DNA from 2 places in the Desulfurispirillum indicum S5 genome. Region 1 is predicted to be linked to the other one. Evidence: riboswitches for the same ligand, from Rfam matches in the RefSeq annotation. Region 1 holds a riboswitch; the other holds the start of a gene.

The links. A riboswitch is a leader RNA that binds a small molecule or an ion and turns the genes downstream of it on or off. The one in region 1 is predicted to bind S-adenosylmethionine.
Region 2: linked by a shared signal. The riboswitch ahead of metX (homoserine O-acetyltransferase MetX) and the one ahead of SELIN_RS11030 (trans-sulfuration enzyme family protein) in region 1 are both predicted to bind S-adenosylmethionine.

Annotation. Positions count from the first base shown of each region.
Region 1 covers NC_014836.1:2,357,272-2,360,611, forward strand. Annotated here, with positions in the region: gene SELIN_RS11020 (tetratricopeptide repeat protein) at 1-439, opposite strand, end outside; SAM riboswitch class I at 1,628-1,745, shown strand; gene SELIN_RS11030 (trans-sulfuration enzyme family protein) at 1,813-2,958, shown strand; gene SELIN_RS11035 (trans-sulfuration enzyme family protein) at 3,311-3,340, shown strand, end outside.
Region 2 covers NC_014836.1:1,010,884-1,014,223, reverse strand. Annotated here, with positions in the region: gene SELIN_RS04825 (tRNA (5-methylaminomethyl-2-thiouridine)(34)-methyltransferase MnmD) at 1-751, shown strand, start outside; gene metX (homoserine O-acetyltransferase MetX) at 858-1,970, opposite strand; SAM riboswitch class I at 2,030-2,133, opposite strand; gene SELIN_RS04815 (helix-turn-helix transcriptional regulator) at 2,286-3,251, shown strand.

The DNA of each region.
Region 1 (3,340 bases):
CAGCAGGACCAGTGGACGGCTTCGCCTCCTTGGTTGACTTCTTTTCTTCCTCAGCCTTTTCCCTGGCTTCTTCAGCTGCGGCTTCAGCTTCAGCGGCTTTCCTCAACTGCTGCACCTGCTGACGCAGCTGGGCATTCTGGGTCTTTAACTCAGTCATATCCTGATTCGCCGTCGTAGCCATGGAGCGCAGATATTCAACATTCACTGTCAGATTGTTGAGCTGCTGACGAAGGGCCGCGTTTTCATGGGCCAGGTTCTGGTTCACACGGTGCAGATTGCCCACATCCATGCGCAACTGATCCACCTGCACCTGCAAAGGTACCGAATGGGAAGTCGCGGGCTCCTCTGCGCCGCCACGCAGTGCCGCGCAACCCGTCATGGCAGTAACCAGCAGACCTCCACCTATCAAAAAAGCCAGAAAACGCATTCTCTTCTCCATGGCATAACTCCCCGATATACTGAGTGCTGCAAAGACTTTATCAGATTCCATCACGCATTCAAACGATTTTCTCCTATGCGTATCGGCAGGCCAGGCCAAAATCTTCAGTTCCACCATGTTTTCACCCGTGGAAAATCCCCATCACGCGAAACTCTCGCCAGGCGACAATAGAGAACACTCAGGTTCCGCATCTTACCGCCTTGAATTAAGACATCACTATAATAATATTTACCATGCAACAACAGTGTTAATCTTGCATACTTAGCTCATCTGATATTTCTCTTTTCGTTTCGTAACCATTCACGGCTACCCTGCGTTTTTTTCAGCAGGAGCGCCAGTATTCCGAGAGCGAGCCCGGATGGCGAGCGGCAGAGACGGAGGTCCTCGGACGAAAGTGAGCGTCTCTGGGAGGAATGCTGGCGCGAGTACCAACACACACTTCGTTTCTAGATATTGTCCTTTTTGACCGCGCAAAAATGCGCCCCCCGAACGCCCGTTTTTCCGGCTCGCCTGACCCCTGCCTCCCTGCAGCGCTGCCGGACCACTCACTTCCTGTGAGTGTCCTGTTCAGGTCTTGCCAGCCAGGCTTCACACTCACCGGACGGGCTCAGGGGGGAACGGCCTGCTTCTGTCTTTCCCCCGTGGGCTGGCCCAGCCAGAACGCAAAGACTGGAACGCTATGGACCCGCAGGGTTGACGCCACGAGGGCGGCAACCGCAAACCAAAAGCCACGGAGGGCGGTTGTTTGCGGTCCACAGTTCCAGGCAAGCGGGCGGCTGATAAGGACAGCACTGGGGGTCGCTTTTGCGCCACTTTTGGCGACCCAAAAGTGGCAAAAGAAACTCACAAACAAGATGAGGGCAAATGTCAAGCGACGCCGTCTGTGCAGAACCATTTCGGCCATCCAACTATGGTATTCAGGTCGGCGCCGACAACCTGCCGCTTCGGGGGTGCGAAACTTCAGATGAAGGTAATGTCAAGAGACGCAGCCTGAGCAGAGCTATTTCCGCCATTCCAGCATGACATCAGTGTCGGCGCCGATAACCTGCCGTTTCGGGGTGCGAACGTTGAGATAGAACTTGAAATATCTGCATTATAAGAAAAAACAGAATCTCTAGTATTTCGCTTGAAATTATAGTTTCTCCTTGACATTTTCCGGAGCGCCCCCTATCCTCTGCCCACTTGACGTCTTTATCAAGAGTGGCGGAGGGACAGGCCCGCAGATGCCACAGCAACCATCCTGGCACCGCCAGTGCAGGGGATCGGTGCTAATTCCTGGCCATAGGCACTATGGCGAAGATGAGGACGGTGCCGGTTTTTTTGCCCAAAACCCCACCTACTCATCCCCAAACCACCCAAAGGGGGATGAATCCATGACCACACAGCAGCTTTCCACCCAGACTATCCACATTGGCGTCGGTAAAGACAGCGCCACTGGTGCCATCAGCTACCCCATTTACCCCAGCGCCACCTACCGCCATCCCGCTGTCGGCCAGAGCACCGGCTTCGACTACACCCGCTCCGGCAACCCCACCCGCAACACCCTGGAAGCAGGACTGGCAAACCTGGAAGGCGGCGCCCGCGCCCTGACCTTTGCCTCAGGCATGGCCGCCCTGACCACACTCTTTCTGCACTTCAAAAGCGGTGACCATGTCATCGCCTCCCAGGACATCTACGGCGGAACCTACCGCCTGCTGAGCATGGTCCTCAATAACCTGGGCATCAGCGCCACCTACGTGGACACCACCGATGCCAGCGCGGTCAGTGCCGCCATCACACCCGCCACCCGTGCCCTGCTGGTGGAAACTCCCGGCAATCCCCTCATGGGCATCAGCGACCTGGAAGCCCTGGGAAAAATCTGCCAGCAGCACCAGATTCTCTTTCTGGTGGACAACACCTTTATGACCCCCCTGCTGCAAAAGCCCTTCGCCTTTGGCGCCGACGTGGTCATCCACAGCGGCACCAAGTACCTGGGCGGCCATAACGACCTGTGCTCTGGCGTATTGGTGGCACGCACCGCCGAAATGGGCGAACGACTCTACTTCCTGCAGAATTCCACCGGCGCCATCCTGCCCCCCCAGGACAGCTGGCTGCTGCTGCGCAGCCTGAAAACACTGCACCTGCGCATGGAGCGCCACTGCCACAACGCCCTGCAGGTTGCCCAGTGGCTGCAGCAGCACCCCAACGTCCAGACCGTCTACTATCCCGGCCTGGCAAGCCACCCCGGCCACACCCTTGCCAGACGCCAGGCCAGCGACTTCGGCGGCATGCTCTCCTTCCGCGTGAAGGACAAAAACATTGCCCACAACACCCTCGCCCGCTTACAACTGATCAGCTTCGCCGAAAGCCTGGGCGGCGTGGAAAGCCTCATGACCCTCCCCGCCATCCAGACCCACGGCGACATCCCCGAACCGGAGCGCCTGAGACTGGGCATTGACGAATGCCTGCTGCGCCTCTCCGTCGGGGTGGAGGATGTACGGGATATTATCGCCGACCTCAAGCAAGCATTAAACCAATAAAAATGACCTCACACAAAGGCCACAGACACCAAGGAAAGACCGCGAGAAGCATGGCTATTTCCATGCTCTCCCCCTGAGCCCGTCCGGTGAGTGTGAAGTCTGGCTGGCAAGACCCGCACGGGACACCTGCAGGAAGCAGGTGGTCCGGCAGAGCTGCAGGGATGCAGCGTCTGCCGGATCTCCAGTCCAGGCGAGCAAACGAACCGGATAAACGGGCGTTGGGGGCGCGTTTTTGGATACTTTTTGCGCGGTCAAAAAGTATCATGCTCAATGACAAATTCTAAAATTACTCATACTTTGCATCAACCTTGCATACACGAACAACCGAGACCCGCTCTCGACAGGAGGCCATATGCCAGCACCCCATCATCCCCATAAACCC
Region 2 (3,340 bases), 1.3 Mb from region 1:
CTTTGACGAACACTACCACTCCACCCGCGACGGCGCCTGGCTGGAGTCGCTGCAGAAGCATGTCCTGCCCGGCCTGCAGCTGAGCCACGCCCTGGAGCGTCCGCGCATCAGGGTGCTCGACATCTGCTTTGGCCTTGGGCTCAACAGCCTGGCCACCCTGTGGTACCTGGAGCAGCAGCAGTATCAGGGCCATGTGCACATCATCGCCCCGGAGTTCGACCGCGAGCTCATCGCCAGCCTGCCCGCGCACCCGTACCCCCAGCACCTGAACCACTACCGCCCCCTGATAGAGGAACTCAGCCGCACCCTGTGCCATACATCGCAGCGATGCCAGGTGGAAATTCTGCCCGGCGACGCCCTGCAGAGCCTGCCACGACTTGATCATGGCAGTATCGACATCGTCTATCAGGACCCCTTCAGCCCCGCCAAGAACCCCGAACTGTGGACCCGTGAATACTTCGCGCTGATCGCAGCGCTCATGAAGGACACTGGCCTGCTGACCACCTACTCCCAGGCCACCCCCGTGCGCATGGGGCTTTCTGAAAACGGATTCCTGATCTACGACTTCCACAACCAGCAGCCCGGCATTCGCCGCAGCACCATCGCCAGTCGCATCCCCCTGCAGGACATGACCCCCATCGACATGGAGCGCAAAAAGGAGCGCAGCCCCCTGGCGCGCTCCTATCGTGACCCCGGCCTGACCGGCAACCGGCTGGAAATCCTGCAGCGGTTTCAGACCAGCAGCGGATAAGAAATTTTTTTACCACGCAATGCACGAAAAGCGCGAAGGGAAAAGAGCTTCTGAGCCTCAGGTTCTTCGCGCATACTTCGTGTATGTTTTGTGGTTACAGAATCCTTCAACTCCCGATAAAACTCTCCAGCACCGGATTCAGCACATGGTAGTCCACCAGGAAGCCATCGTGGCCCACATCGGACTCCATCTCATAGTAGGACACGCTGACCCCCTCCTCGTGCATTACCCGGAAGAGCTCCTCGCTCTCCCAGGGAGGGAAGAGCATGTCGCTGGCGATGGAAACCACCAGGGTACGCGCCCTGATGCGCGAGAGAATCTCCCGGTACCCGTTGCCCATGCCCACGTCGAAAAGATCCATCGCCTTGGTGATGTACAGGTAGCTGTTGGCATCGAAGCGCTTGGCAAAATTATAGCCGTTGTAATTCAGGTAGGACTCCACCTGGAATTCGCCGAAAAAGTCATAGAGGCCGTCATTCTTCTTGAAGTCCCGACCGAATTTGCGCTGCATGGAATCATAGCTCAGGTAGGAAATATGGCCCATCATGCGGGCGATACTCAATCCGTCCACCGGCCCCGCCCCATCGGGGTAGTTGCCGTTTTTCCAGTTGGGGTCGCGCATGATAGCCTGGCGGCCCACCTTGTTCATGGCCAGCGCCTGGGCGGAAATACGCCCCGTGGCGGCAATCACGATGGCCCGCTCCAGCTTTTCCGGATAACTGATGGCCCATTCCAGCACCTGCATTCCCCCCAGGGAGCCCCCGATAACCGAATGCAGACGCTCGATCTGAAAGCACTGCTTCAGAAAGAGCCACTGGGCGTGCACCATGTCCTTGATGGTGACCACCGGGAACTGGATATCATAGCGGCGGCCTGTCAGGGGATTGATGGAGCGGGGGCCCGTCGTGCCGTTGCAGCCGCCCAGGATATTGGAACAGATGATGAAGTATGTATTGGTGTCCAGCGTCTTTCCCGGACCGATCACGTCATCCCACCAGCCGGGCTTCTGATCGTCGGGAGAGTGGTAGTGAGCCGCGTGGGCGCTTCCCGTCAGCGCGTGACAGACCAGGATGGCATTGCTCTTGTCGGCATTGAGGGTGCCGTAGGTCTCGTAGGCGATGGACACCTCAGGCAGAATACGCCCCGACTCCAGAAAGAAGCCCTTTTCGCCCAGATGAAGACGGAAATTCCGCGCCTGAACCAGTATTTTTTCATCCATGGAAAACTCCAGAAAAAAACCTCTGACTGCAAGACAGTCAGAGGTTTGAGTACCGGCTGAGCTCATCTTCCAGTCAAGTGACTGAGGGATTTAGCACCTTTTCCGTACAAGAAGGTTGCTGTAGCTTCACAGGGCCCGTTCCCTCCACTACTCATGATGAATATGATTGGGCGTTTATAACAGGGAAAATCGGGCAGGTCAAGGCCTGGAAGTAACGACGGACATTCCGCCTTGCAATCTCCGGCAAAGTACGGTCAAATGTGAACCGTATTGCGCGTCCCATTTTGTTCACCCATGTACCAGCAAGGGGCAGCCATGTCCGACACCCGCGCACTGGAACACTACTGCTGGTTTCACCAGCAAACCCGGCAACGAGCCTATCCCAACGCCACCACCCTGGCCGCACAGTTTGAAATTTCCACCCGCACCGCCCAAAGGCGCATTGAAACCATCCGCGACCGCTTCGGCGCGCCCCTGGAATACGACCACCAGCACAAAGGCTATTCCTACACCGATCACAGCTACCAACTCCCGCCCCTGTGGCTCAGCCAGAACGAACTTCTGTGCTGGCTCATCGCCCGCAATATGCTGGAATCCGCCACCGCAGGCCACGCCAGCCGCGCCCTGGCCGCCTTTGAAACCCGACTCTTCCGGGAAAACAGCATCCACCCCCTCAACCCCCAACAGCTGCGCAACCTCTTTTCCAGCCAGTACACCAGCCTGGCCCCCTGCAACCCCGACACCTTCAACGCTGCCACCCACTCCCTGCTCCTGAGCCGAACGCTGAGCATCGACTACCACTCGCCCCAGGATAACCAGCACACCACCCGCACCATCGAACCCCACCACCTCTTCCACTACCATGGCGCCTGGATACTCGTCGCCTGGTGCCGCCTGCGCCATCAGTGGCGACAGTTTCACCTGGCCCGCATGACCAGCGCCCGCATGGAACCTGAAACCTTTTTGCCCCGCCCCGCCGAGCAGTGGCAATCGCTGGTCAACCACGCCTATGGACTCTTTCAGGGCAAGCTTACAACTGCCGTGCGCCTGCGCTTCAGCCCCGAAACCAGCCGCTGGATACGCGAACAGCAGTGGCACCCCGCCCAGACCATGCGCGAAGAAACATGCGGAGCCGTGGAACTCAGCTTCCCCGTCGCCGACCTGCGCGAAATCAAAATGCGCGTGCTCTCCTATGGAGCCGAAGTGGAAGTCCTTGAACCCGTGGAACTGCGGGACATGATCCTGGCAGAAGCAAAAAAGATGGTGGGTGAGAGCGAGTAGCGAGTAGAGGGAAGTGAGTAGGGGGAAAAGCTATTGCCAAAGCGAAGCCGAATTCTTTTCTTCAGATGGACGCAGATTTGCGCAGATTT